Regions from separate parts of the Dongia rigui genome, predicted to be linked through region 4. Evidence: riboswitches for the same ligand, from Rfam matches in the RefSeq annotation. Region 4 holds a riboswitch; each other region holds the start of a gene.

Region 1 (7,434 bases), on a different contig from region 4:
TATAGGATTGGAGACCATCGACGGTGTCGCCCGGGACTTTCAAAGTCTGGATGCGTCGCTTGCCGATCCGCCGGATGCGCAATGCCATGCCGTGGCGCTTCAGCCAGCCGTCCGGCGTGTCAAAATAAGTCGTCTCAAGTTCCTGCGACTGCGCGGCCTTTGCGGCACCGATCAGGCGCCGCAGGGCGGTAGGCCGCAGCCCATCACCACCGTCCGGCAAAGACAGCTTCAGTTCTAGTTCCCGGTTCTTCATGGTCCCCAACCGTGTCCGGCGCGATCCTAATCAGGGTCTAAGCGGATAAAAAATGACGGTTTGATGACAATTTACCCATTTCAAGTCAAAAAAGACCCATGCCTTCACAACTTCGTGAGAAGCGGGCATTCCCCTTCTGGCCGTGCTGCAATCGGCCTAGGTTTTGTCTTCCACACAGCCATCACTCTGGAATCGGAGGGAAAAGCCACATGATGCGTAAGAAGCTGATGATCGGGGCCGCGGCAGTCGCCGTCGTCTTGGGAGGGATCGTCGCCCAAGTCGCCGCTGAATCGCCCCGTGAGGACGCGATGAAGGCATTGGGCAAGAACATGAAGGTGATCAAGGAGCTGATCAGCGCCAACGGCAATGCGGCCGACGCGGCCGCTCCAGCTCAGAAGATCGCCGAGATCGCCGCAAAAATCCCCGACCTGTTCCCGCAGGGTTCCGACACGCCCGATGACGCTGCCAAGGCCGAGATCTGGCAGAACTGGGACGATTTCGTCGCCAAGGCAAAATCGCTGCAGGACGAAGCCACGATGCTGGCATCGGCTGCCGGCGGCGGCGACCTTGCAACCGTCGGGGCCCAGTTTGAAAAAGTAGGCGGCACCTGCGGCGCGTGCCACAAGCAATACCGCGAAAAGACCAACTGATTTCGATCGGCTTGGCCTGAACGAAAAACGGCGGCCCGCTCAGCGTGGCCGCCGTTCTCTATTTCAAACTGCCGAGATATTCGGCGATGGCGTGAATATCGGCATCCGGCAGCTTGGCGACATTCTGCTGGACCGCCCCCATGCCGCCTTTGGCGAGCCCCTCATAGAAGCCTTCTTCGCCTTCCTTGAGTGCGCTCGCCAGCTCATCCACGTCCTTGTATTTCTTGCGCCCCAGCAGATCGCGCAGATTGGGCACCTGTCCCTTTCCTTCCGGGTGCGGGCCGCCGGCGAAGGCATGGGTCTGGTCCATGACCATCATCGCGTTGCGCGGCGTATGGCATTCGGCACAATGGCCCGGCCCGTTGACCAGATAGGCACCGCGATTCCAGCTGGGCGATTGTGCGGCATCCGTTTCGATCGCCGGCAATACGGCAAGCTTCTTCCACAGGCCGATGCCGCGGCGCAGGAACCAGGGGAACGGGATGTCATCTTCCTTCCGCACCGCGCTGACGGGTGCCAGAGTCATCAGATAGGCCCGAATATCCAGCACATCCTCGGCCTTCATGCGGCCATAGGAAATATAGGGAAAGGCCGGAATGTAATGCGTGTTTGCAGGCGAGACACCGTGCTGAACGGCATCGATGAAGTTTGCCTCCGTCCAGTTGCCGATGCCCGTTTCCTTGTCCGGCGTGATGTTGGGCGGATAGAGCGTGCCGATCGGCGTCACCAGGGGCGCGCCGCCCGACGGCAGAGACATGTCGGCGCCACTGCCTTCCGCCGGCCGGTGGCAGGAAATGCAACCGCCGATATGATAGAGCAACTCGCCATTGGCGAGGTTGACGGTATGTGTCGGCAAGGTGGCGCCATCGACATGCTCCGTCGATGAAGCGAAAAACAGGCCGATGGCGACAATGGCGATGACCGGGAGGACGACGCCGGCAAGCAGCTTCTTCATCTGGTGCCTATGAAACCTGGGTGTTCAGCAAGACTTGCAGCTTTATTAGGACCCGTCCAGGACGGACCCGATGCCGACTTCCTAACAGTATCAGCTGTCAGCTTTCTGTCTTTCCAATATTCCTATCCGTCGACCTCTACCCAGGGCTGACGCTCGGCAAAATGCTCGGCCATCAGATCCACAAAGACGCGCACCTTGGGCGACAGATGCCGGTTCTGCGGATAGACCACGTGCAGCGACACCGCGTCGGTGGGATAGTCCTTCAGCAACCGCTTCACCCTGCCCTTGGCCAGCGGCTCGCCGATCGAAAAGATCGGCAGCAGGGCAATGCCGTGGCCGGCCAGCAACGGCTCCATCAGCATCATGCCATGATTGCTCTGGATTGACCCCGCGACACGGATCAGCTTGCGCCCCAGGGGTGTCTTGAAGGCCCAGTCATAGGGCGCCGGCGACTGGGTGTAGATCAGGCAATTGTGCTCCTTCAGATCTTCGGGCCGTTTCGGCTCGCCGAATTTCTTGATGTATTTGGGCGATGCACAGACATAGCGCGGGATCGTGCACAGGCGCCGGGCAATGAGGCTCGAATCCGGCAGTTCCGTGCGAATGCGGATCGCGGCGTCGAAGCCTTCTTCGATGAGGTCGACGAAGCGGTCACTCGCTTCGATCGAGAGCCGCAGCTTGGGGTAGCGTGCGGCCAAATCGTTGATGGTCGCCGCCAGCTGCGGCACGCTGATCGCATTGGGGACGCTGAGGCGCAAGGAGCCCGTGGGCTCCGCCTGCAGGTGCCTCACTTCCGCTTCGGCCGCCTCGAACTCGTCGAGCAGCCGTATGGCGCGCTCGAAATAGGCATGACCGACTTCCGTTACCGACAGGCGCCTTGTCGTGCGATGGATGAGTGTGGCACCGAGATGCGCCTCCAATTCACCGACCTGTTTGGAAACCGCCGCCTTGCTGAGATTGAGGCCGCGCGCCGCCGCCGTGAAGCTGCCCAATTCCACGACCCGGCGAAAGGTCCGCATCGCCGCCAATTGATCCATCGTCCCACCGATTGTCAGCTAAAAGTGAACGATCTTATCACAGGCGTGGGAATTGTCGCGGGCGTCTGACGCGCCCAACATGCCGACGTGCCGACTCTCCCGTGCTCAAATCCCCCTTTAATGTGAGGCTTTCATGACCAAGGTTCTCGTTCTCTATTATTCAACCTACGGCCATATCGAGAAGATGGCGGAAGCCGTCGCCGAAGGTGCCCGCAAGGGCGGCGCCGACGTTGCGGTGAAGCGTGTGCCGGAACTCGTGCCGGATGACGTTGCCAAGGCCAGCCACTTCAAGCTCGACCAGAAAGCGCCGATCGCCACGGTCGACGAACTGCCGGAATATGACGCGATCATCATCGGCGCCCCGACCCGCTTCGGCGCCGCGGCCTCGCAGATGCGCAACTTCCTCGACCAGACGGGCGGCCTCTGGGCCAAGGGTGCCCTGATTGGCAAGGTCGGCAGCGTCTTCACCTCGTCGGCCACACAGCATGGCGGCCAGGAATCGACCATTCTTTCGGTTCACACCACACTGCTCCACCACGGCCTGGTCGTGGTCGGCCTGCCCTATTCCTGCGCTGCGCAGATGGGCCTCGATGAAATCAAAGGCGGCTCGCCCTATGGCGCCAGCACGATCGCTGGTGGCGATGGCAGCCGCCAGCCGTCCGAGCAGGAACTCGGCATGGCGCGCTTCCAGGGCGAACACGTCGCCAAGATCGCTGCTAAGCTGAAGTAAGACGCCACCAATACGGCTAAGAAACGGCGCCGGATAATCCGGCGCCGTTTTTGTTTCCGCTCAGTTGATTGCCGCGCGCCGACGGGCTTTCACCAGTTGCGCCAGCCGCTCGCGCGGGTATTGCGCGACCGTTTCCACCAGCTTCATCAGCGGCGCCGAAACGCGCATGCTGTGGTCGGCCACTTGCTGCTTCATCACGATGCGCGCGGCGATCGCCGGGTCGAGCCCGCTCGGCAGGCCCATCACCCAGGCCAGCAGCTTCAGTTGTACAGGTTCGTGCGTCACCGCATCGAGCGCCAGCAACGACGCGTTGAGTTGGGTGTCATCAAAAGAAAAGTCGGTAGCGAGAGTCATCGACCACCTCTGCCAGGCCCGCCGCCCGGTCGCATGAGTTTCAACAGGTGATGGCAGGTCTCCTGGCTTGCGGTTCGCTGCTTCTCGGCCGGCCTTCCCGGAATGTCGAGGCATTCCAGTGGCATTGTTGGCAGGAAGCTCACCGCTCACAGTTGCGGGGGCAGCCGCGGTATCGCACCGCGTTCCCTATTAATCACCGGCTCGGCATCAAGGATGCTGAACACGATGAACCATCGCTGCCGAAGCTAGTGCAGGATGCCTTGAAAGGCAAAGGGCACGAAGGTCGCAGCGCCGGTTCCTATCCATTCGTTCAGGAAGCGACGCATTTTATCCTCTGCTTGACATGCCCTGGCATATCGGCGATATCGGCGGTGGGCCACGCTCCCCCAACGGAGTGCTTCGTTCTGGAAGGAACGCATGATGACAAGACCGCTCCAGCGGCCGATTCGGCCGCAATTCTCGTCCGGACCCTGCGCCAAGCGCCCCGGCTGGACCCCCGCTCTCCTCGACAATCAGAATATCAAGACGGCGACGCACGGTCGTTCGCATCGCTCGAAGGCCGGCAAGGACAAGCTCGTCGCCGTGATCGAGCAGTCAAAGCGCATCCTCGGCATTCCCGCAGACTATCGGCTCGGCATTGTGCCGGCCTCGGATACCGGCGCCGTCGAGATGGCGCTGTGGTCGCTTCTCGGTCCCAATCCCATCACGGTTCTCGCCTTCGAAAGCTTCAGCGAGGAATGGGCCGGCGACATCATCAACGAGCTTCATTTGCCGACCAAGCTCCGGCGCGCCGATTACGGCGCCCTGCCGGATCTTGCGGCGATTGACCCGGCCGATGACATCGTCTTTGCCTGGAACGGCACGACGTCCGGCGTGCGCATGCCGCATGCCGATTGGATCGCCGACAATCGGACCGGTCTTACCATCTGCGATGCGACATCGGCCGTCTTCGCCATGGACCTGCCCTGGCACAAGCTCGATGTCGTCACCTGGTCCTGGCAGAAAGTGCTGGGCGGTGAAGGCGGGCACGGCATGTTGGCCCTGTCACCCAGGGCCGTCGCACGCCTGCAATCGCACAAGCCCGCCTGGCCCCTGCCAAAGATCTTCCGCCTCACCAAGGGCGGCAAGCTGATCGAAGGCATCTTCAAAGGCGAGACCATCAATACGCCATCGATGCTATGCGTCGACGATCAATTGGATGCCCTGGCCTGGGCGGAGGATATCGGCGGATTGCCGGGCCTGATCGCGCGCAGCGAAGCCAATGCCAAGGCGATCGCGGACTGGGTCGCAAAGTCTGATTGGGCAGGCTTCCTGGCGCAGCATGCAGCGACGCGGTCCTGCACCAGCGTCTGCCTCAAGATCACAGACAGCTGGTTCACGGCCCATGACAAGGACGGCCAGCAGGCCATTGCCAAGGACGTTGTCGGCCTGCTGGAAAAGGAAGGAGTCGCCCTCGACATCGGCGCCTATCGCGACGCGCCGCCGGGCCTGCGCATCTGGTGCGGCGCCACCGTCGACCGCAGCGACGTCGAAGCCCTGCTGCCCTGGCTCGACTGGGCTTACGCGACCGTCAAACAGAATGCGACCCCGCTCGCCAAGGAAGCTTGATCATGCCCAAAGTTTTGATCTCCGATGAACTGTCACCCGCCGCCGTCCAGATCTTCAAGGAACGCGGCATCGAAGTGGTCGAAAAGACCGGCATGAAGCCGAAGGAACTGGCCGAGATGATCGGCGCGTTCGACGGCTTGGCTCTGCGGTCAGCCAGCAAGGTGACGGCCGATGTGCTGGCCGCCGCCAAGAATCTCAAAGTCGTCGGGCGTGCCGGCATCGGTGTCGACAATATCGACGTCAAGGCGGCGACCGCGCGCGGCATCTGTGTCATGAACACGCCGTTCGGCAATAACATCACCACCGCCGAGCACTCGGTGGCAATGATGATGGCGCTCGCCCGCCACATCCCGGAAGCTAATAGCTCGACCCATGCCGGGAAATGGGAAAAGTCCCGTTTCGTCGGCGTCGAGCTTTACGCCAAGACACTGGGGCTCGTCGGCTGCGGCAATATCGGCTCCATCGTCGCCGACCGGGCGCAGGGGTTGAAGATGAAGGTGATCGCCTATGATCCCTTCCTGTCGCCCGAGCGCGCCATCGATCTCGGTGTCGAGAAGGTCGATCTCGACACGTTGCTGGCGCGCGCCGATTTCATCTCGCTGCATACGCCCTTGACCGATCAGACCCGTAATCTGATCGACAAGGCAGCGCTCGCGAAGTGCAAGGCGGGTGTCCGTATCGTCAATTGCGCGCGTGGCGGGCTGGTGGTCGAGGAGGATCTGAAAGCCGCCCTCGACAGCGGTCATGTCGCTGGTGCGGCCCTTGACGTGTTCCCGACGGAACCCGCCACGCAGAACATTCTCTTTGGCCATCCCAATGTGGTTTGCACGCCGCATCTTGGGGCGTCCTCGACCGAGGCACAGCTCAATGTCGCCATCCAGGTGGCCGAGCAGATGTCCGACTTCCTGCTGCATGGCGCCGTCACCAACGCCCTCAACATGCCCTCGGTGACGGTCGAGGAAGCGCCCAAGCTCAGGCCCTATATGAAGCTCGCCGACCAGCTGGGTGCCTTTGCCGGCCAGGCGACGGAAACCGGCATCTTGAAAGTGATCGTCGAATATGAGGGCCAGGTTGCGGCGCTCAATACGCGTCCCCTCACAGCGCTGATGTTGCAAGGGCTGCTGAAGCCGCAGCTTTCCGACAGCGTCAACATGGTCAACGCGCCCCTTGTCGCCAAGGAGCGCAACATTGACCTTACCGAGGTCAAGCATGATCGCGAAGGCGATTACCACACCCTCATCCGCCTCACGGTTCAATCCGAGCGCTGGTCGCGCTCGATCGCTGGCACGCTCTTTGCCGATCAACGCCCCCGTGTGGTCGAGATCAAGGGCATCAAGATCGATGCCGAGCTTGGGCCCCACATGCTTTATGTCACCAATGACGACAAACCGGGCTTCATCGGCAAGCTTGGGACGCTCCTCGGTGACAACGGCATCAACATCGCGACCTTTGCTCTGGGCCGCTCCGCCCCCGGCAAGGACGCGATCGCTTTGGTTGAAATCGATGGCCCCATTCCCGGCCCGTTGCTGAAGCAGGTCCAGGATCTGGCGCAGGTGCAGCAGGCCAAACACCTCGTCTTCTGAGACGAAAGCCGTTTTTTAACAAGTGGTTGGCAGGACCGATCGCAGCTCGGTCCTGTCACCTCCACTCTTGCGGTTAACCTATTATTATGATTTGATCCGCGATTGAGAGGTTCTGCCGGAATCGGGGGCTTGCGCCGTGGCGCGCGGGTTGTTGTCCGGCCACAAGCGTCACTTAAAAGGGGTAGTCTTATGAAGATCATTATGTTGCCCGTCGTCCTCGGCGCGCTCGCTCTGACGGCCTGCGCTGTGAAGCCGCAATACGAG
Region 2 (7,434 bases), 320 kb from region 4:
GATCGGCGTCGGCACTTCGCCGATCGACATGGCCATGCCCACCGCCAGGCAGAGCGCCAGCACGCCCGTCAGGGCGAGTGCGGCCCGAAAGCCCCACCCGCCCCGAACGACGACATCGAGGGTATCGGCCCTCAATTGGTCAGGCCGAAGGATTTGACGCCATCGGCCACCGCCTCGATGCCGTCGACGGTGCGCAGCGAGGGGTTCATCGCCTGGGAATCGATGATGACGATATGTCCTTGCTTCACGGCATCGAGCTGGCTCGCCACCGGATCCGTCTTCAGGAACTGGAGCTTCAAGTCGATGTCGTCGGCCGGGAAGCGGCGGCGGTCCATACGCGCCAGCACGATCACCTGCGGGTTGGCGCCGGCAATGGTCTCCCAGCCGACCAGCGGCCATTCCTCTTGCGTTGTTACGACGTTGCGCGCGCCCAGCTTGTCCATGATGTAGGCGGGCGTGCCGTTCTTGCCGGCGATATAGGCGTCGCCCTTGATCTCAGGACTGGAGAACCAGAAGACCATGGAAAGACCTTCAGCTTTCTTGTCGGCCACCTCGGCGATGGCCTTGTTCTCGCGCGCCTTCAGGTCGGCGATGAGTGCCTCGCCGCGGGCCTCGACATTGAAGATTTTCGCCATGTCGCCGATCTCCTGATAGACGAGCGACATGCTGAACATTTCCTTGCGCACGCCATCGCCCCCGCCGGAATTATCCTTGGCGACGCAATCGGCCGGCGAGACATAGGTCGGGATTTTGAGATCGTGGAATTGCTGGCGCGTACCGACCGATCCTTGCGGACCGACATGCCATTCATATTCCGCCGTCACCAGGTCGGGCTTCTCTGCCACCACGCTTTCGAAGCTTGGGTCGTTATCCGCCAGCCGCTTGATCTTGGCATTGGCGGCTTCAAAGGCCGGCATCACCGGCCCAAACCACACCGCCGTGCCGACCACTTTGTCGGCGAGGCCCAAGGAATACAGAATCTCCGTGCTGCTCTGGCCGATCGAGACGATGCGCGTGGGCGCCTGCTCGAAGGTCAGCGTCTCGCCGCAATTTTGAATCGTCAGCGGATACTGGGTCTCGGCATGTGCCGCGTGCACGCCCCACAGCAGACAGGCTCCGGCCGCCAAGGCCGCATGTTGTAACGTTTTACCCTTCATCTTTCCCTCCGAGAGATCGAGATATGTAATGTTATAACATTACATATCTCTGGCAATAACTACAATGGATTGACCGTCATGACAATCCAGCGGGGGCAGACGAGGGGGAGCGGTCACGGCTGAGCGCCGACCGCCACGAAATCGAATTGATGATCGAGAAGCGCCCGGCTAGCCGGCGCGCCGAAAACGGCACCATATCGACGTCTCCATCTCGGGCACCCCGCCCGGGTTGAATCTGAACGCGTCGATGGCAGGTCTCCTGACTCGCGGGTCGCAGCATGATGTGCCGGCCTTCCCGATCTCTTTGCAGAGGTCAGTGGCTTGGGTTGGCACCCAGCTATCCGCTTACAGTTGCGGGGGCAGTCACGGTTTTGGCCCCTTTTGGGTCGTCCGCACCGTGTTCCCTATTAATCCCCTGGAATCCATCCATGGGGGAACCATCGGGGTTTCTCTTAAGGCGCCGACGGGCGGGTCGTCAAGACGCCTGTTGCAGCCAGGCGGCGGCACCTTTGCCGGCGATGAGGCCGCTGGCGAAGCTGGCGGTCAACAGATAGCCGCCGGTCGGCGCTTCCCAGTCCAGCATCTCGCCGGCACAAAAGAGGCCGGGCAGCGATTTGACCATCAGCTGCGCATCGAGTGCGCCGAACCTGACGCCGCCGGCGGAACTGATCGCCTCGGCCATCGGGCGCGGCCGGATCAGATTGAGCGGCAACGCCTTCAGTCTTTCCGCGATGACGCTCGCATCGCCGCGTTCATCATCGCCCAAACATTCATGCAGCAGGGCGATCTTGACGCCGTCCAGGCCCAGGCTGGATTTGAGATGCGACGACAGCGATCGCGATCCGCGCTTGGCGAGCGCCGCCGTGATATCGGCCGTCTTGCGATGGGGCAGCAGATCGAGCTGCAGCGTGGCCGATCCGGCGCCTTTGATCGCCTCGCGCAAGGGGGCCGAGAACGCATAGATGAGTCCACCTTCAATGCCATTCTCGGTGACGATCGCTTCGCCATGGCGCCGCTCCCCGGCAAACACCGCGGCGATGTTTTTCAGCGCGGCCCCGGCGAACCGTTCGCGCAGATGGCCGCTCCAGTCGATGTCGAAGCCGCAATTGGCGGGTTCAAGCGGCGCAAGATCGATCCCCTGTTCCTGCAACAACGCCTGCCAGGCGCCGTCCGAGCCCAGTTGCGGCCAGGACCCGCCGCCCAGGGCCAGAATGATGGCATCCGCCGCGATATCGACCCGGCCACTGGGTGTGGCGAATGATGCGCCGCGCGCGCCGTGCCAGCCAATCCAGCGATGCCGGACATGAATGCGCAAACCCTGTTGGCGCAGCCGATGCAGCCAGGCGCGCAGCAGCGGTGCCGCCTTCATCTCGGCCGGAAAGACGCGGCCGGACGTGCCGATGAAGGTGTCGACGCCAAGCGCCTGCACCCAATCGCGCAAGGCCTGCGGCCCGAACGCCTCAAGCCAGGCCGTCGCCTGGCGCTGCGCTTTGCCGTAACGGGGCAGGAATCGCTCGAGCGGCTCGGAATGTGTGATGTTGAGGCCGCCGCGACCAGCCATCAGGAACTTTCGCCCCACCGACGGCATCGCGTCAAAGAGATCGACGCCGACGCCCGCCTGCAACAAGGCTTCCGCCGCCATGAGGCCCGCCGGCCCGCCACCGATGACGATCGCGCGCCCAGTCATCGTCCTGGGTCATTGTCCTGGCGGAAGGGCGACAACGTCATCAGCCCCGTGATCTCGTTCTGCATCACGCGGCGCTCGCGCTCAAGATAGTCCGCCACCGCTTCACTGAAGCGCGGATCGGCAATCCAATGTGCCGAATGCGTCTCGACCGGCAAATAGCCACGCTGGATCTTGTGCTCGCCCTGTGCGCCGGCTTCAACGCGGGCGAGCTTGTGTTCGATCGCATAATCGATCGCCTGGTAATAGCAGCATTCGAAATGCAGGAAGGGCACGTCTTCGATGGCGCCCCAATTGCGGCCGAACAAGGCATCGCGGCCGCGCAGGTTGAGGGCGCCGGCAATGGGCTGCCCGTCGCGGAACGCCATGACCAGCACGACGCGGTCGCGCAAGGCATCGTGCAAGGCTTCGAAGAAGGCGCGGGTCAGATAGGGCCGGCCCCATTTGCGCCCGCCGGTATCCATGTAGAAGGCAAAGAACGCATCCCAATGTGCCGAGGTGAGCTCATCGCCGGAAAGTGCGCTGATATCGAGACCCTGTGCCGCAACCGAAGCGCGTTCCTTGCGGATCGCCTTGCGCTTGCGCGACGCCAGGTCGCCGAGGAAATCGTCGAAACTGGCATAGCCCTTGTTGTGCCAGTGGTACTGCGTGCCCAGGCGATGGAGATAGCCATGGTCGACCATGTCCATGGCTTCCTGCTGTTCGCAAAACGTGACATGGAGCGAGGAGAGGCCGCTTTTCTCCGCCGTCTGCGTGAGCGCGCTGATAAGGGCGCTGCGCATCACGCTGTCATCGGCGCTGGGTTTCACCAACAGCCGTGGTCCCGGCACGGGCGAGAACGGGACCGCCACCTGAAGCTTGGGATAATACTTGCCGCCGGCCCGCTCATAGGCCTCAGCCCAGCCATGGTCGAACACATATTCGCCCTGGCTGTGGCCCTTGACGTAGAGCGGGGTGGCGGCGTGAATGACGCCCGCCGCATCCTCCAGCACGATATGCTGCGGCAGCCAGCCGGTGCCGCGCCCGACGGAACCGGAGACTTCAAGGGCGTTGAGGAAGGCGTGGCTGACGAAGGGATTGCCGTCGCCGGCACAAGCATCCCAGGCCGCCGCCGGCATGCTGGCGATCCGGTCGACGACCCGGGCGGTGAGGGTGAGGTCTGTCAGCTTGGGGTCCGGCAAGCGCGTATTAGGCAAGCTCGATGATGGCGTCGACTTCGACGGCGACATTGAGCGGCAGCACATTGACGCCCACGGCCGAGCGCGCATGCTTGCCGGCATCGCCGAACACCTCGACCATCAGGTCGGAGACACCATTGGCAACCTTGGGCTGCTCGGTGAAGCCATCGACGCAGTTGACGAAGACACCCAGTTTGCAGACGCGCTTCACCCGGTCGAGATCACCCAGCGCGTTCTTCAACTGGGCAATGACGTTAAGGCCGCAGATGCGGGCCGCTTGCGCCGCCTGCTCGGTCGAGAATTCCTGGCCGACCTTGCCGATGAACTTGAATTCACCATTCCAGACCGTGACCTGGCCCGATACATAGGCCGTGTTGCCGGCGATGACGACCGGGACATAATTGGCAACCGGCACGGCGGCCTGGGGCAATTCGATCTTCAGTTCAGCCAAGCGGGCGTCGATTTTGCCGGCCATGATGTATTCTCCTTGGAAATCGTGCGTGGAAAGGTTCGGCGGCGATCCTAGCGGGTAGGGGACGCGCAATCCAGCATGTAAGCTTCCGTTGGCGGCGGCACCTTTTCCCGGCTATAAGTGCAGCCAGATGAGGGTTTTTACTCGGCGCAGATCTTGAACAACGACATCCCTTCCGCCCGAACAGCGGCACCCCTGTCCGAAAGTGCCGGTGATGGTCAGCTCGCGGCGCCCCCGCCGGTCCTTTCGATTGCCGAGGCCGAGGCGCTGGCCCGGGATTACTTCGACCTGCGCGGCGCGGCCAGCCCGCTTACCAGCGAGCGCGACGCGAATTTCCGCATCCGCAACGACCGCGGCAGCTATGTGCTGAAGATCGCCAACCCAGCCGAGGCAGCGCTCGTCACCAATCTCCAGACCATGGCGCTGCTGCATATCGAACGGATCGATCCAACCCTGCCGGTGCAGCGCGTGCTCCGCAGTATCCATGGCCGGCATGAGGAAATTCTGCGCGACGCGGAGGGCCGCCCCATGGTGCTGCGCCTGTTCAGCTATCTCGAAGGCGAGCCATTGGCCACCGTCGCGCGAACGGCCGCACAGCGGCGGGCGATCGGCACTGCCTTGGCCCGGCTGGGCCTCGCCCTGCGCGATCTCAAGCATCCGGCCGCGGATCATGAGCTGGTCTGGGACATCAAGCATGCCAGCCGCTTGCGGCAGTATCTCCCCTATATCGAGGGCGACGACCGCCGCGCTCTGGTGGAGCGTGTCATCACTGCCTTCGACAACCATGTGCGGCCTGTCATGCCGTCTTTGCGCTGGCAGTTCGTGCACAGCGATCTCAACCCCTCCAATGTGCTGGTGAAGAAGGACCAGACGGACGAGGTCGCCGGCATACTCGATTTCGGCGATATGGTGCATACGCCGCTCGTCAACGACCTCGCGGTGGCGGCGTCCTACCAATTGGGGCAGGAGGGCAACCCGCTCGCCGATGCCGGGGATTTCATCCAGGCCTATCACGAGACCAACCCGCTCACCGCGACCGAGCTCGATCTGCTCTACGACCTCATTGCCGCGCGCATGGCGACGACCGCCTGCATCACCAGCTGGCGCGCGGCGCGCTATCCGGAAAACCGCGACTATATCCTGCGCAACGCGCCGCGCGCCTGGGCTGGCCTCAAGGCTTTTGCCGACATGCCGCGTGAGCAGGCGCAAGATTGTCTGCACCGCCTCTGCGGTGCCTGAAGGAGACAACGATCATGGCGATGGTGAACCAATACGTCCCCGGCCGCGAAGGCGATATCAGTGCCGCCGACGCGGCCCTCATCAAGCGCCGCGGCGAAGTGTTGGGCCCGGCCTATCGCCTGTTCTACGAAAAGCCGCTCCATATCGTGCGCGGAGAAGGCGTCTGGCTCTATGACCCGGAGGGCAACGCCTATCTCGACGTCTATAACAACGTCGCCTCGGTCGGCCATTGCCACCCGCATGTGGTCGAGGCGCTGAGCAAACAGGCCGGCATCCTCAACACCCATACGCGTTACTTGCACGAAACGATCGTCGATTACGCCGCCAAATTGCTCACCAAATTCCCAGCGGCCTTGAAGCATGTGATGTTCACCTGCACGGGCAGCGAGGCCAATGACCTCGCCTTGCGCATCGCCAAATCCTATACCAAGGGCACCGGCGTCATCATCACCCAGCTCGCTTATCACGGCCTCACCGTGGCGATCTCGGAGCTGTCGCCATCGCTCGGCGACTATGTCGAACGGGGCCCACAGGTGAAGCTGGTCCCGGCGCCGGATACCTATCGCATCGACGGCGATGTGGGCGCGGCGTTTGCGGCCGGCGTCAAACAGGCCTTGGCCGACATGAAGGCGCAGGGGATCAAGCCATGTGCCCTCCTTGTTGACGGCATCTTCTCCAGCGATGGTGTTTTCCCCGGTGAACCCGGCTTCTTGAAGGAAGCGGTCGAGGCGGTGCGGGCGGCGGGCGGCATCTACATCGCCGATGAAGTGCAGCCGGGCTTCGGCCGCGTCGGTCCGGAATTCTGGGGCTTCGCGCGCCATGGCCTGGTGCCGGACATTGTCACGGTGGGGAAGCCCATGGGCAACGGGCATCCGATTGCCGGTGCCATCATGCAGCCGCATGTGGTCGAGGAATTCGGTCGTCGCTCGCGCTATTTCAACACCTTTGGCGGCAATCCCGTCTCCTGCGCCGTCGGCCGCGCGGTGCTGGAGGTGATCGAGAATGAGGGCCTGGCCGCCAATGCCGGCAAGGTCGGCGAATACATGAAGGCGGGATTGCAGAGACTCAGGCAACGTTACGACGTGATCGGTGACGTGCGCGGGGCGGGGCTCTTCCTCGGCCTCGAATTCGTCAAAGACCGCAGGACCAAGGAACCGCAGGCCGAAGCCGCGACCCATGTCGTCAACGACCTGCGCCGCCGCAAGGTCCTCATCAGCGCCACCGGTCCCGGCGCCAACATCCTCAAAATCCGTCCGCCCCTGGTCTTTACCCAGGAACACGCCGACATCTTCCTCGACGCCACCGAAAAAGCCCTGGCGAGTTTCTAAGATGGCCCGCCTCTCCGACACGTTGCCCGGGACCTGGCGCTTGCTGTCGCGGATCGACGTGACGGCAACAGGTGAGAGACGGCCGGAACCGATGCTGGGCGACGATCCGGAAGCGCTGCTGATATACGACCGCAGCGGACATTTCGCCGCCCAGTTCATGCGCCGCGACCGCAGCGTCGAATTGCCAGACGTGGCAGCCGCCGGGCCCAATAACAGCCGCGCGGTGGGCGGCTACGACGCCTATTTCGGCAGCTATGTCATCGACGACGCGACCAGCAGCGTCACCCAAACCCTGATCGGCGCCCTGTCGCGCGAAAGCGTCGGCATGGTCCTGACGCGACAGATGGAAGTGATGGGCGACAGTCTCACCATTCGC
Region 3 (7,434 bases), on a different contig from region 4:
GGCCGGGCACCGTTCCACGCCTCGCCGAGCTTGGCATCGAGCGGGTCGAAATCGAGGCCGAGATCGGCGCCGAGCGCCCGGATCAGCGATGCGCCGCGCCCCTCGCCCTTGCCGCGCGGCAGGCGGGTGAGTGCCACCAGCAATGCATCGAGCATGGCCCCTTCCGGCGCCTTCCCGAAGATATGGAGGCCGTCGCGGATCTGCGCCTCTTTCAATTCGCACAGATGATTGTCGAGCTTGGCCAGGGCCGTGTCGGTATCGTCATCCACCAGCACGCCGCAATCGGCTGCCAATCCCGACGACATGGCGAGATCGAGGATCTGGCGTTTCAAATCGACACAGCGGCGCGGATCGACCTGGCTCGCCTCGAAATACTCATCGACCAATCGTTCGAGATCGCGGGTCGGGCCATAGCTTTCGGCCCGCGTCAGCGGCGGCGTCATGTGATCGATGATGACGGCCTGGGCGCGGCGCTTGGCCTGCGCCCCTTCGCCCGGATCGTTGACGATGAAGGGATAGAGATTGGGCATGGGCCCGAAGATCGCCTCCGGGTAGCACAGGTTCGACAGCGCCAGCGACTTTCCCGGCAGCCATTCGAGATTGCCGTGCTTGCCCATATGCACCATCGCCAGCGCACCGAACTGGCGCCGCAGATAGGCGTAGAAGGCAAAGTAATAATGCGGTGGGACCAGGTCGGGGTCGTGATAGCTGGCCGTCGGATCGACGTCATAGCCGCGCGATGGCTGAATGCCGATGACGACATGCCCCAGATCGATCAGGGGCAGATCGAAGCCGTCGCCGGCATAGTTGGGATCCTGGTTGAAGCTGCCCCAGCGCGTGATCACCGCCGCCTGCATCGCCGCCGGCAGGCTCGCAAAGAACGCCGCATAATCTGCGCCGGTGAGGCGGAAGGCACCCTTCTCGCGCGCAATCAGGCGCGTCATCAGCTGGTCGCCATCGGTCGGCACGGCTGTGATGTGATAGCCGGCGCCCTGCATCGCCTTCAACACTTCGATGGTGCCGGCCGGCGTGTCGAGGCCGACGCCATTGCCGATGCGCCCATCGCGGTTGGGATAATTGGCGAGCACCAGCGCCACGCGCCGGCCCCCGACCTGCGTGCGGCGCAGTTTCACCCAATTGGCGGCAAGATCGGCGACGAAATCGATCCGGTCAGCCACCGGTTGCGGCGCCACGATGGTGCATTGCGTCGCTGCGTCAAAATGCTGTGCCGATTTCCACGAGATGGCGCGGGTCAGAATGCGACCGTCGAGTTCCGGCAGCGCCACCTGCATGGCAAGATCGCGTGGGGACAGCCCGCGCGGGCTGCCCTGCCACTGCGCATGGCTTTCGGAAGAGAGCACCACCTGCAGCACCGGGTGATCGCCGCCATCAAAGGGTGTGGCAAACTCGGCAGCACCCGGCTGCGAGATGGCAAAGCCGGTGCAGTTCAAGGTCACGTCCGGTGCCGTCTCGGCATAAAGGTCGCGGATGAGATCGGCCGCCACCGCTTCTTTGAGCGAATTGACAAAGATGGGGAGCGGATTGATGCCGCGTGCCGCCACGGCGCGAATGAGCGCCTCGATCGGTGCCAGCGTGCCCGCCTGCAGCAAGGCGCGGTAGAAGACGATGCCGGCGACCGGGGCACCCTGCCGCCAATAGGCTTTGAGATCGGCAAGGCCGAGGATATCGGCACCCGGCCAATATAGCCCGGCACGCAGCAGCTGCCGCGGCTCCGCCCACTCACCAGGATAGCCGATCAGCGCCGCTGCATAGCGCAGGAAATTCTCGGCATTCGTCTGGCCGCCATGGATCTGGTACTGCCACAGCCGGTGTGCCGCATCCTCGTCGATCGTCGAGCGGCGCGACAACTCCGGGTCCGGCTGGTCGTCGCCGGACAGGGCCGCGAACTGGCTGCCCCGCGCCTGGGCATTGAGCGCCAATTGCTCGACCCCGTAAGGCCAGTAGCGTTCGCCGCCGATGAGGCGCAGCACCACCAGCTTGGCATGGGCCGCCACCTGCTCGATGTAAAGATCGACCGACATGTGGTGCTGCAATTGCAGCAGATTGACCAGGCGCAAGGTCGGCTTTGGCTGGGGCAGCGCCGCATGCGAGGCGGCAAGGGCCGCAAGCTCGGTATCCGCCGCACTCAGCACCACGATCTCGGCCGGCGTCTGGCCAAGATCGACGGCTTCACCGCCATCGCTGATCGTTCCCGGTTTGGCGGCGAGGAGATGCATGGGTTTTAGGCGAGCGCAGCCGTGATCGCAGCGCGGTCGAGGCCCTTGAGGCCGATCACGACGATGCGGCCCTTGCGCCCTTCATGCGCTTCCAGCGGCCGGTCGTAATAATGCTGCAGGCGGTTGCCGACACCCTGCAGCACCAGGCGCATGTCCTTCCCCGCCACGGCAAGGAAGCCTTTCACGCGCAGAATATCGTGGGCTTCGATGGCCGGCACCAGCTTGGCCAGCAATTGCTGTGGCTCGGCGAGTTCGCCGATCTCGACCTGGAAGCTTTCGAAATCGTCATGATTGTGATCCTCGCCCTCCAGCTCATGATGCGAGGGCCGCGCGCTGAGATCGGCTTCGGCCGCCGCATCCAGCCCCAGCAGCACGCGCGGATCAACCTCGCCGAAACGCGCCGTGATCATCTTCGCCGGGCGCTGCAATTCCTTGATGATATGGGCCTGGGCCGCTTCATGCTCGCCCCCCGTCATCTGGTCCGCCTTGTTGACGATGATGAGATCGGCACAATTGATCTGGTCTTCAAAGAGTTCCGCCAACGGGCTTTCATGATCGAGCCCGTCATCCGATTTCCGCAGCGCATCGACCGCATCCGGATTGTCGGCAAAGCGGCCGGCCGCCACCGCCGGCCCGTCGACCACGGCGACGACACCGTCGACGGTGACGCGCGTGCGAATCTCCGGCCAGTTGAAGGCCTTCACCAGCGGCTTCGGGAGTGCCAGGCCCGAGGTCTCGATGACGATATGGTCGGGCGGGTTGGCGCGGTCGAGCAGCGCCTTCATGGTCGGCAGAAAATCGTCGGCCACCGTGCAGCAGATACAGCCATTGGCCAGCTCGACGATGTTTTCATCCGGGCAGCCTTCGATCTTGCAGCCCTTGACGATCTCGCCGTCGACGCCAAGCTCGCCGAATTCGTTGATGATGAGCGCCAGGCGCTTGCCGCCGGCATTCTTGAGAAGATGCTGGATCAGGCTGGTCTTGCCGGCACCGAGGAAGCCCGTGACGATGGTGGCCGGAATCTTGCCGCCCGGAATCTTACCAGTGGCACCAGCAGCGTTGGAAGCGACAGTCATTGCATGATCCTTATCGGCTCTTATTTCAAACCGCGCGGCGACCCGCGCGTCACTTCAGTATGAGCGGCAGGCCGGCCGCGACGAACAGCACGTGGTCGGCGCGCGCTGCGATGCGCTGGTTGAGACGCCCCGCGTGATCGCGGAAGTCGCGCGCCAGCTTGTTGCCCGGCACAATGCCGAGGCCCACTTCATTGGCGACGAAAATGAGCGGGCCGCCGCATTGGCCGAGCGCTGCCTCCAGCGCGTCGATCTCCGCCGGCACGTCTTTTTCCGCCAGCAATACATTGGTGAGCCACAGCGTCAGGCAATCGACCAGAACCGCCGCCCCCTTCTCTGTTTCCGCCACGATCGTTTGGGCCAGGGCCATGGGCTCCTCGACCAGGCGCCAATCCGGGTCGCGGCGGTCGCGGTGGAACTGCACCCGCGCCGCCATTTCGGCATCACGGATCTCGGCGGTGGCGACATAGGTACGGGCACCCGTATGCCGGTCGAGGACTTCCTCGGCATAGAGGCTTTTGCCCGAACGCGCCCCGCCCAGCACCAAGGTGATGGCAGGCAGCGGGGTGATGATGCCGGTGGGACCGGCGCCTTGTGACAAGGATCGAGCCATGATGGCGCGAAACCTCCCTCCGAGGTCGTTGCCGTTACGAAGCGGCCGCCGAGGTCTCCTGACTCGACCGTATTCCAGCGGATGGCCTTCCCAGCCGCACCGGCCAGTGGCTCTTTCATCCGCCGCATCCCAGTTAACGATTGGGATAACGATCCTACAGTTGCGGGGGCAGCGCCGGAATGTCGCCAGATTGGCGTTTCACCGGCTTCCCTCTTTGCGGTTGGCGGCAACCTACTCAAAGCGGCGGGGCTTGGCCAGCAGAAACCCAGCCTCGCCCTGGGACATCAGGCACAAGGATTTCGGATAAAATTACACAATCGTATGATGATTGATTTCACCTCTTTACCTCTCATTATTCACCAAGTGTCAATCTGCTGGCACATAGTTTCGAACGTTTGAAAACGACGGCCGGGATCTGCCCGGCCACAGGATGGATCACTCTTGGCCTGTTCCAGCTTGGATACCAGCATGCAGCCTGATGCGGCGCGGCAAGGGGCGGCAATGTCGGCGGCGGATGCCGCGCTGCTCGACGTCATTGCGACGCCGATCGTCATCACGCATCTGGCGACCACCGACATCCTCTTTGCCAACGCGGCCGCCAAGGCGCTGTTCGAGCGCCCGGCCGACCTGCCGGCGGGTCACCGCACCGATCATCTCTATGCCGACGCCAATCTGCGCGGCGAGCTCATTCAGCGCCTGCGGCGCGACGGCTCGATCCAGAATTTCGAGATCGAGTTTCAAAGCTTCACCGGCCGTCGCTTCTGGGGCCTCCTGTCCGGCCGCGCCACCAAATATGAAGGGGCCGACGCGCTCGTTGCCTCCATCGTCGACATCTCGGCGCAGAAGGAGCGCGAGGTGCAGCTGGCCCAGGCGACCGAACAGCTGCGCGTGCAGGCGGCCTCCACCGCCCAGCTCAACCACGAACTGAAGCGCCAGCGCCAGGTGGCGATTACCGCCAGCCGCGCCAAGAGCGATTTCCTGGCGCGCATGAGCCATGAATTGCGCTCGCCCTTGAATGCCATCCTCGGCTTTTCCGAAGTGATCGCCGGCCGCGTCTTCGGCGCCGACGGCACCGCGCGGTATGAGGATTACGCCCGCAACATCAACCAGGCGGGCACGCATCTTCTCGAACTCATCAACGACATCCTCGACCTTTCCAAGGTCGAAGCCGGCGAGATGCAGCTGAGCCTGGAGCCGATCGAGCTCAAGGAACTCATCAACAGTTCGGTCCAGCTGATGACCCCCATCGCCGAGAAGCGCGGCGTGCAGCTGGTGGTCGATCTCGGCCGTTCGCCCTTGTCGCTGGTGGCCGACCGCCGGCGCCTGCGCCAGATGGTGGTCAATCTCGTCAGCAACGCCATCAAGTTCACCCTGGCCGGCGGCACCGTGATGATCACGGCGCATCAGGCGCAGGGCAACATCGTCATCGACGTGGCCGATTCCGGCATCGGCATGACGCCGGACCAGGTCAAAGTGGCGCTGCAACCCTTCGGCCAGGTCCCCACCGACAGCCCCTATGCGCAAACCGGCACTGGCCTTGGCTTGCCCATCGTCGACAGCCTGGTGAAACTCCATGGCGGCAAGCTCGACATCCAGTCGACACCCAATGTCGGCACCACCGTGACCCTGACCATCCCCAAGGTGCGGTAGAGGAGCGCCTCGCTGGGGCCTTTTTACCGTCATGGTCGGCGAAGGCCGACCATGACGGAGTGGTTTCGTCGCTTCCTATCCGGGCATACTCACCCTACATTCCCCGGCCTGACTCTAAGTGAGAGCATCACGACCATGACCCGTTCCATTCTCATCACCGGTGCCGCCTCCGGCATCGGTGCCGCCACGGCGCGGGCGCTGGCAGGCGCAGATGTGCAGATTCTGCTGCACACCAAGAGCAACCGCGCAGGTCTTGAACAGGTCGCCGCCGAAATCGAAGCCGCCGGCACACGCACGGTGCTCGCCATGGGTGACCTCGCCCAGCGCGAAACCGGCGCGCAACTCGTCGCACAAGCGATCGAAGCCTTCGGCGGCCTCGACATCCTCATTGCCAATGCCGGCTTCCCCTTGCGCCCGCTCATCGGCGAATTGACGCGCGACGAGCTTGATTACACCCATGCCGTCATCGCCGGTGGCTTCTTTGCGCTCACCACCGCCGCCTTGCCGCATCTCAAATCGGCGGGTGCGCGCGGCCGCATCGTTGCCATCTCGACCCATAACGCGCATCTCTTCCTGCCGGGCTATCTCAACTTCCCCGCCAGTGCCTCGGCCAAGGCAGCGCTGGAGACGATGGTGAAATCATTGGCCCTGCAACTCGCCCCCGATGGTGCGACGGTCAACGCCATTGCTCCCGGCCTCATCGAGAAGGACCGGCATGCGGAAGGTAAGGCCGTCTCCGCTGATCAATGGCCGAAGCTGACTGCGCGCATCCCCATGGGCCATAAGGGCCAACCCGCCGACGTGGCCGCCACAATCGCCTTCCTCTGCTCCCCCGGCGCCCGCTACATCACCGGCCAGGTGATCCATGTCGATGGCGGGCTGGTGATCCGGTAGGCGCTAACCAGCTTTCCGCTATCGATCCCGCCGCCATTCACTTGACTCAAATATGTTACCTTGGTACATGAGTAACATTCGTACATCGAGATCCCATCCATGGAAACCATCGAACGCGTACAGACCGGCGTGCGGCTGGAGAAGCGGCTGCTGAAGGTTTTGAAGGCCGTGGCCGAGTTGAAGGACATGTCGCTCGGCGATCTCATCGAAGGGATGGCGCTGCATGCTTTTGAGGGAAAGTGCGCCTTCGAACCGGCAACGGTGAAGCAGATCGCCGAATTGAAAAAGGTCTACGGCCTGACGCTGACGGCGGCCGCCAGCCACAAGCTGAAAGAGAAGTCGAGATGAGCGCCGATGCAATGACCGACGACGATTTCCTGGCGGCGCTGGAGAGTTGCCGCATCGATCCGGCGGCATTCAATCATGCGGCCCATTTGCGCGCCGGGTTTCTTTATTTGCAGCGCCACGACTTCGCCGCAGCGCTGGGCGCCATGCGTCATGCGATCCAGCGCTTCGCCGCCGCGATCGGCAAGGACGGGCTCTATCACGAGACCATCACTTGCGCCTTCATGACCCTCATTAATGAGCGCCTCGCTACAGAATCTGTAGGCATCCGTTGGGAAGGTTTCGCCTTGCGCCATGCCGATCTCTTCGACGGCACCGCATTGTCGCAGCATTATTCGCGCGAGAGGTTACAGCACCCGCTGGCGCGCACAGTCTTCCTGCTGCCGGACCGCGTGCCGGGAGAGAAAGCGGCCTAGAGTCTTCGTCTCAACTCCCCCTCTCCCTAACCCTCCCCCACGTTGGGGGGAGGGGATTAGAGCCAGTTTATCGCCGGCAACTCAGCACGCTCGATGAACTCCCTCCCCCCAACGTGGGGGAGGGTTAGGGAGAGGGGGCTCTTATCCGAACGAAACGCCGACTAGTCGACCAAATCCCAGACCTTCTCCGGCGGGCGGCAGAGCAC
Region 4 (7,434 bases):
CCCCCCAGCAGCGGTACGACAGCACTGCCGTCTTCAGCCACAGCGAGAACCGGCGGTTCCGCGCGCTTGTTCTGCAACAAGGGACTGAGCGAGCGGATGACGATGCCGGCAGCGCACAGGGCGATGATCGGCCGTCCCGCCTCGTATAGTCCGCGCAAGGTCTCGCCGAATTCTTCGAACGGAATGTCGGCGCCCTCGACGCGGGATTTAAGGCCATAAACTTCCGCGCCGGGCAACGCCGCCTGGATGCGCCGCGCGGTGGGCAGCGAGCGCGCACCCAGGATCAAAATAGCCGGCGCATCGTTCACGACTGCCATTTCTTGCCCGGCACCAGCACGATGGAGAAATAAGGGGCGCTTTTGGGATCGACCTCGGCCAACGGCACGATCTTCTGGTTGCCCATGGTGGCGCGTTCGACATAAAGCGCGCGGTCGCCGAGCCCCAGATCCATCACGACCTTGCGCACCTTTTCGAAATTGGTGCCGAGCTTCATGATGGCCGCCGCTTCGAGATCAGAGAGGCGCCGCTTCAGCTCTTCCTCCGGCAGCACGCCGGACAGGATGCCGAGGTTCTGGTTGCGATAGACCAGGGGGGCACCCAGCACAGATGCGGCAGCCAGCACCGAGCACACACCGGGCACGACTTCCGTCTCGTAGCGGGTCGCCAACCGGTCGTGGATATACATGAACGAGCCGTAGAAGAACGGATCGCCTTCGCAGATGACAGCCACGTCGCGCCCGGCATCGAGATGCGCTGCGACCTGCTCCGCCGACTGGTCATAGAAATCGCTGACCAGCGTCTCGTAGCTGAGATGCGCCGGCAGCTTTTCCGTCGTCACCGGATAGATCAGCGCCATGGTCTGCTGTTCCGGCTTCAGGAAGGTCTCGACGATGGTAAGAGCGTTGCCTTTCTTCCCCTTGGCAGCGAGATAGGCGACGACGGGTGCCTGCTGCAACAGACGCAGAGCCTTGATCGTCATCAATTCCGGATCGCCCGGGCCGACGCCCAGACCATACAAACGTCCCTTGGCCATCATTCGCGCTCCGTTGCCAAGGCGTTGACCGCAGCTGCCGCCATGGCGCTGCCGCCACGCCGCCCGCGAATGATGACGAAGGGCACGCCGCGGCTGTTTTCGGCCAGCATCTCTTTCGATTCCGCGGCGCCCACGAAGCCGACGGGAAACCCTAAGATCAGCGCTGGTTTCGGTGCGCCTTCGTCCAGCATTTCGAGAAGGCGGAACAGCACGGTCGGTGCATTGCCGATGGCAACGACGGCGCCGCCCATCCTGTCGCGCCAGAATTCAAGTGCAGCGGCCGAGCGCGTGTTGCCGAGGTCTTGCGCCATCTGCGGCACGCGCGGATCGTTCAAGGTGCAGATCACCTCGTTATCGGCGGGGAGGCGCGATCGCGTGACACCATCCGCCACCATGCGGCAATCGGCGAGGATCGGCGCGCCGTCGGCGAGGGCCTTGCGCCCGGCATCACCAGCACCGGTGGAGAAGCGCAAATCCGGCACGACATCGACCATGCCGGAGGCATGTGCCACGCGCACGGCGAGTTTTTCGAGATCGGCCGGAATGCCGGCAAGATCGGCTTCCCGGCGAATGATGGAAAAGGATTGGCGATAGATTTCCTGCCCATCGCGCTCGTAATTGATCATGCCTTCTCTCTTTGCATCAGCAGCCTGGCTGCCTGTTCGATAGTGACGTCATGGCCCAGAAGCTCGCCCAAACCCGTCTTTGCCGTGTCGCCCACCGGCGCGTCGGATTGGGCAAAGACATCGTAATGGCCAGGCCGCAACCCCAACAGGGTGTAGGGGGCGGGGCGGGGTGCGGCGCAGGATTTGGCACAGCCGGTGAGGTGGATGCCAAAGACAGGCTGTCCCCAACCATCGATCTCGTTGGCGAGGTGCCGCGCATCGGCCTTGGTGTCAGCGAGGCCGGACTTGCAGCCGGCACTGCCGGCACAGGTCAACGTCGCCGCCAGCGTGCGGTCGGGCCGCGTGATGAAGTCCAGCTCTTCCAGGGCAGCGACGGCCTCTTCCAGCGCGTCTTCTGTCATGGAGGGCAGCATCACGCTCTGCCAGGGGGTGAGGCGGATCTCGCTGCCGGAAAATCGGTGAGCGAGGTCGGCAAGGCCCAGCATCATCTCCTGGCCGAGGCGACCCAGAAGTGGCACGGCGCCCAGGATGAACCGCCCATCCGCTTGGCGCCTGGCGCCGATGTGGCCTTGCGGCATCGCTGCCGCGCGCTGCCAAGCGTCTGCGGGCGTCACCCGGCAAGTTAGGCGCGCGGCGAGGTCTGCCGGTGTTTCATCCACCAGCAAATGCCGCATGCGGGTGATCTTGTCACCCTTGGCGTTGAGCTGGCCGATCTTCGCCGTGAAGTGATCGAGCAACGTGAACAACGCAGCCTCGGCATCGCCGCTCGCAACCGCTCCGGCGGTGCGCTCGCCCGGCACCCCGGCAAAGCCGAAGGCAAAGCGCCCGTCCGCCATCGCCGACAGCCAGATATCGTTGGGGTGCTGCAGCATGGCGATTTCTTCGCCGCCATCGATCTGGATCGAAAATTTGGGTGACAGCACGTGATAGTGCGTCTCGTTCTCCAAACGCGCGAGCACCCGGCGCGCGAGATCGCTGACATCGAAAATGGCATTGGGGTCGAGACCAATGAAAGGGCTCACCATCACATTGCGCACATCGTCGGCGCCGCTGCTCTTGGGCGCCAATCCGGCATCGACCAAGCCGGCGATCAGCGCGTCATCGGCGCCGTCATGGACGCCACGGATCTGCACATTGGCACGGTTGGTGACTTCGATTTCCGGCAATCCATGAGCCGCGGCAAGCTTCGCCAGCGCCCGCATCTGCGCAGCGTTCAGCCGGCCGAACGGCAGCTTGATGCGACAGATGCCGCCATCTTGCGAGGGCACGATGCGGTAAAGGCCCGGACAGGCGAAACGGCGATCACTCTGGATCAAATCGGCACCGGCAAAAACCGTTGCGGCGAATGGGTACGGACCAAGTCTGATCCCACCACAGCATCGATACGCCCCGACCGATGCATCCAACCACAACCCCGTGTTACCGGCAGGTTTCCTGGCTTCGCGGGTCAGGGCCGTCGTCGCAGCCTTCCCGGACCCCTTGGGGCCAGTGGCTCGTTGCAACAGGCTCGCCGCGTACAGTTGCGGGGGCAGCCACGGCTGGTTCCGGTCCATTTGGGCCATCGCCTCCCGTGTTCCCTTTTATGCCCCGAAGGGCACCGGTAACGGCCCCGTTCTATAGGAGCGTGGGACCCCGCGAAAGCGGATTCTCCCGTGGTTTGGCGTCGCGGGCACGCTTGCTCATCCCTTGCCGATGTCCTATTGGAAGCCGGGAAGCAGCCTTTTTTCCAACGAGATAGACGCGAAGATGGCAACCTGGCTCACCGTCATCGGTATCGGCGAAGACGGCCTCGATGGCCTCGGCGCGGCCGCGCGCGCGGCCTTGAGTGACGCTGCCATCGTGTTTGGTGGCAACCGGCATCTCGGCATGCTGCCGGACAGCTTCAAGGCCGAACGCCGTCCCTGGCCGAGCCCGTTTTCGGACGCTTTCGACGCGGTTCTGGCACTGCGCGGGCAGAAGGTCGCCATTCTCGCCAGCGGCGATCCGATGTTTTACGGCATGGGGGCGAGCCTCAGCCGACAACTCTCGGCTGATGAGATGCGGGTGATCTCAGCCCCGTCCTCCGTCTCGCTCGCGGCGGCGCGCATGGGCTGGGCCCTGCAAGATGTGTGTGTCGTCACCATTCATGGCCGGCCGATCCATCACGTCAATCGGGCCCTCCATGATGGCGCGCGTCTGATCGTGCTGAGCGAGGACGGCTTTTCCGCACAGGCGGTTGCGGCATTGCTGACCGCGCGCGGCTTCGGGCCCAGCCGCATCACGGTCTTCGAACACCTTGGCGGACCGAAGGAAAAGCGTATCGACGGCATCGCCGAGAGCTGGCGGGCAGGGGAGAACGCGGCGCTCAATCTGCTGGCGATCGACTGCAGGGCGGGGCCCCAGGCGCAAGCCTTTCCGGCCCTCGCCGGCCTGCCTGACGAGGCGTTCCAGAATGACGGCCAACTCACCAAGCGCGACGTGCGCGCCGTAACCTTGGCGCGTCTTGCGCCGCTGCCTGGTGAACTGCTGTGGGATGTCGGTGCCGGCTGTGGCTCGATCTCGATCGAATGGATGCGCAGCCACCCCAGCTGCCGTGCCATCGCGATCGAAGAAAACGATGGCCGCCAGCAATTCATCCGCGCCAATGCCGATCATCTCGGCGTACCCAACCTCGACCTCGTCGCTGGGGCGGCGCCGGCAGCACTCGCGGGACTTGCCCAACCAGACGCCATTTTCATCGGCGGCGGCGTGACCGAGCCAGGTGTCATCGAGGCCTGCTGGGCGGCCCTCAAACCCGGGGGGCGCCTCGTCGCCAATGCCGTGACGGTGCAAAGCGAGGTTCTGCTGATCTCCTGGCAGGAGAAGATCGGCGGCGAGCTCACCCGGATCGCCGTCTCCCAGGCCAAGCCGCTCGGCGGCTTCGATGCCTGGCGCGCGGCTTTGCCGGTCACCATTTTCTGCGCGTTTAAGCCTAACTAGCTGACAAATAACGGATTGTCGGCCAGAACAATACGTTCGTACAAATAACATAAAGATATACTTATATCTCGTTTCTGTTATCCTGTGCGGCATTGCGCCTCACCCAACCCGCGAGGGCCCGGATGAACATGATCGAGGAACCGCTGCCCCAGCCGTCGCCCATCGGCGGCACCCGGACGGAACGCTCCGGCCGCGCGCTCAATCTTGCCGTCAGCTTCGAATTCTTCCCGCCGCGCCAGGCCGAGGCTGTGCCCGCCTTCTGGGCAGCGGCTGATGATCTGGCGGCGCTCGCCCCGCGCTTCGTCTCAGTCACTTATGGTGCCGGCGGGTCGACCCGCGACCAGACCCGTGATCTGGTGCGCAGCATCCAGGCTCGCTGCGGCGTGGCGGCGGCCGCCCACCTCACCTGCGTCGGCGGCAGCCGTGCCGAGATCGACGCCATTGCCGACGCCTATTGGCAGGCAGGCATCCACCGTCTCGTGGCCTTGCGCGGTGATCCGGCGGGTGGCATCGGGGCGTGTTACCAGCCGACAGCCGATGGTTACGCTTACGCCGACAGCCTGGTCGCGGGCCTTGCGCGCCTGCATCCCTTCGACATCAGCGTCGCCGCCTACCCCGAGACGCATCCGCAGGCCAAGGACGCCCAGGCCGATCTCGACCATTTGAAGCGGAAGATCGATGCCGGTGCCACGCGCGCCATCACCCAGTTCTTTTTCGACAATGATTGCTTCAAGCGCTTCCAGGATCGCGCGGCGCGCGCCGGTATCAATGTGCCGATCGTGCCGGGCATCCTGCCCATCCGCAATTTCCAGAAAGTGGCGGCGATGGCCGAAGGCTGCGGGACCCACGTGCCAGCCGATCTTCGCGCGCGCTTCGATGCTGTGGCCGAGGACGCAAGCGGGTGCCGGCAATTGGCTTTTGAGACAGCGCTGAAGCAATGCGAGGGCCTGCGTCGCGCCGGCGTCGACCATTTCCACTTCTACACGCTGAACCAGGCCGATCTTGCGCGCGATATCTGCGCCGAACTCGGGCTCGTCTCACCGCTCGAAGGATACCGCTGAAGCGGGATGGACTTGGCCCTCCCAACCTGATTTCATCCAGCCTTCCAATACAAATGAAAAAGAAGGCAGGCAGGCGATGGCTGGCTCACCCGATCTCGTAATCCTCAACGGCAAGATCCGCACCATGGATCCCTTGCAGCCCCAGGTCGAAGCCTTGGCGGCCAAGGACGGGCGCATCGTCGCCATCGGCCGCAATGACGAGATCAAGGCGCTGGCCAATGGCGCACGAAGGGTCGATGCCGGTGGGCGCCTCGTTCTGCCTGGTTTCCAGGACACGCACATTCATCTGCAGGACAGCGGCACCGGGTTTTCCAGCAGCGTCAATCTCGAGGGCGCCAAGACGGTCGAGGAATTGCAGCAGCGCCTGCGTGAGTTCTCGCAAAAGACCAATGACCTCTGGGTCAAGGGCACCGGCTGGTATACCGGGATCTTCGGCGCGCAGAATCTCAATCGCCAGGTGCTCGATGCTGCCGTGCCGGACCGCCCGGTCTTCATCTTCGCGGCCGACGGCCACAACGCAGCTGTCAACACCAAGGCCTGCGAGATCATGGGCCTCGACAAGAGTGTTGCCGATCCCTCTGGTGGTGCCTTCGTGCGCGAGGACGACGGCACCCCGACCGGCCTCATCTATGAAGACGCGATCGATTGGATCCGCGCCCGCATGCCCAAGACCAATCTCGACGTCTATGCGAAGGGCGTGCAATACGGACAGAAGCTCTGCAACACCCACGGCATCACCGGCGTGCTCGATGCCATGGTGTGGGAGCGGCATATGAAGGTCTATAAGGCGCTGGACGAAGCGGGTGAGCTCAGCGTGCGCTTGACCGCCACGGCAAAGGTGTTCCCCACGGAAACCGTGAAGGATGCGCTGGGCCGGGTCGAGGCGCTGCGCCGCGACTATCGCACCGCAAATACGGCCGTGCATTCGGCCAAGTTCTTCCTCGACGGCGTGGTCGAGAACCGCACCGCGGCGATGATCGAAGATTACTCCGACGCCACCGGCGGCAATGCGCCAATCATGTTCGACGAGACGTTGCTCGAGCAGCTTTTCATCGCCTTCGATGCGGCGCGGTTCCAGCTCCATGTCCATGTCATCGGCGACCGGGCGACCCGTGTGGCCCTTGACTGCATCGAAGCGGCACGGAAAGCGAATGGGGCCTGGCCGAGCCTGCATCAACTGGCCCATGTCCAGCTCATCCACCCCAACGATATCCCGCGCCTGCGTGACTTGAAGGTTGTCACCAACATGCAGCCGCTCTGGGCGCGCTGCGAGCCGTCGGTGACCGAGATGGCGCTTCCCTTCGTCGGCAAGGAGCGCGGCCGCTGGATGTATCCCTGGCGCACTATCGTCGACAGCGGCGCCCCTTACGCCGTCAGCAGCGATTGGGGCGTGTCGACATTGAACCCGTTTCCGATCATGCAGACGGCAGTGACGCGCCAGCCGGCGCATGTCGCCAAGGACTTCCCGATCTTCGAGGCGCAAGAGCGCATGACGGTGGAGCAGGTGGTGCGCGGCTACACCACGCTTGCGGCGGCCGCTGCCTGGCGCGCCGACGAGACCGGCTCACTGACGCCCGGCAAATATGCCGACGCCATCATCCTCGATCGGGATATTTTCGAGATCGATCCTTACGAAATCGGCGACACGCAGGTCGACCTCACCTTGCTCGGCGGCAGGGAAGTGCATCGCTCGGAAGGGTTTGCTGGGTAGCGGAACCGCCATTGTTGTCATGGCCCGCTTTAGGCGGGCCATCCA

Evidence for each region. Region 4 has a riboswitch for cobalamin ahead of cobG (precorrin-3B synthase). Riboswitches for the same ligand answer to the same signal wherever they lie in the genome.
Region 1: linked by a shared signal. The riboswitch ahead of SMD31_RS20435 (hypothetical protein) and the one ahead of cobG (precorrin-3B synthase) in region 4 are both predicted to bind cobalamin.
Region 2: linked by a shared signal. The riboswitch ahead of SMD31_RS14520 (ABC transporter substrate-binding protein) and the one ahead of cobG (precorrin-3B synthase) in region 4 are both predicted to bind cobalamin.
Region 3: linked by a shared signal. The riboswitch ahead of cobU (bifunctional adenosylcobinamide kinase/adenosylcobinamide-phosphate guanylyltransferase) and the one ahead of cobG (precorrin-3B synthase) in region 4 are both predicted to bind cobalamin.

Annotation. Positions count from the first base shown of each region.
Region 1 covers NZ_JAXCLX010000004.1:344,731-352,164, forward strand. The annotation lists gene SMD31_RS20410 (CYTH and CHAD domain-containing protein) at 1-253, opposite strand, end outside; gene SMD31_RS20415 (c-type cytochrome) at 463-903, shown strand; gene SMD31_RS20420 (c-type cytochrome) at 962-1,858, opposite strand; gene SMD31_RS20425 (LysR family transcriptional regulator) at 1,981-2,895, opposite strand; gene wrbA (NAD(P)H:quinone oxidoreductase) at 3,029-3,625, shown strand; gene SMD31_RS20435 (hypothetical protein) at 3,686-3,979, opposite strand; cobalamin riboswitch at 4,015-4,229, opposite strand; gene SMD31_RS20440 (phosphoserine transaminase) at 4,400-5,587, shown strand; gene serA (phosphoglycerate dehydrogenase) at 5,590-7,170, shown strand; gene SMD31_RS20450 (hypothetical protein) at 7,360-7,434, shown strand, end outside.
Region 2 covers NZ_JAXCLX010000002.1:631,235-638,668, forward strand. The annotation lists gene SMD31_RS14515 (FecCD family ABC transporter permease) at 1-135, opposite strand, end outside; gene SMD31_RS14520 (ABC transporter substrate-binding protein) at 132-1,157, opposite strand; cobalamin riboswitch at 1,390-1,614, opposite strand; gene SMD31_RS14525 (TIGR03862 family flavoprotein) at 1,633-2,844, opposite strand; gene SMD31_RS14530 (GNAT family N-acetyltransferase) at 2,841-4,070, opposite strand; gene SMD31_RS14535 (RidA family protein) at 4,030-4,494, opposite strand; gene SMD31_RS14540 (phosphotransferase) at 4,648-5,730, shown strand; gene SMD31_RS14545 (aspartate aminotransferase family protein) at 5,745-7,058, shown strand; gene SMD31_RS14550 (lipocalin-like domain-containing protein) at 7,060-7,434, shown strand, end outside.
Region 3 covers NZ_JAXCLX010000001.1:2,320,336-2,327,769, reverse strand. The annotation lists gene cobN (cobaltochelatase subunit CobN) at 1-2,237, opposite strand, end outside; gene cobW (cobalamin biosynthesis protein CobW) at 2,243-3,313, opposite strand; gene cobU (bifunctional adenosylcobinamide kinase/adenosylcobinamide-phosphate guanylyltransferase) at 3,363-3,923, opposite strand; cobalamin riboswitch at 3,955-4,168, opposite strand; gene SMD31_RS10835 (sensor histidine kinase) at 4,392-5,573, shown strand; gene SMD31_RS10830 (SDR family NAD(P)-dependent oxidoreductase) at 5,709-6,467, shown strand; gene SMD31_RS10825 (hypothetical protein) at 6,567-6,815, shown strand; gene SMD31_RS10820 (hypothetical protein) at 6,812-7,228, shown strand; gene arsC (arsenate reductase (glutaredoxin)) at 7,390-7,434, opposite strand, start outside.
Region 4 covers NZ_JAXCLX010000002.1:311,875-319,308, forward strand. The annotation lists gene cobJ (precorrin-3B C(17)-methyltransferase) at 1-317, opposite strand, end outside; gene SMD31_RS12955 (precorrin-2 C(20)-methyltransferase) at 305-1,036, opposite strand; gene SMD31_RS12960 (precorrin-8X methylmutase) at 1,033-1,659, opposite strand; gene cobG (precorrin-3B synthase) at 1,656-2,975, opposite strand; cobalamin riboswitch at 3,067-3,276, opposite strand; gene cbiE (precorrin-6y C5,15-methyltransferase (decarboxylating) subunit CbiE) at 3,406-4,617, shown strand; gene metF (methylenetetrahydrofolate reductase [NAD(P)H]) at 4,746-5,678, shown strand; gene SMD31_RS12980 (amidohydrolase) at 5,755-7,389, shown strand.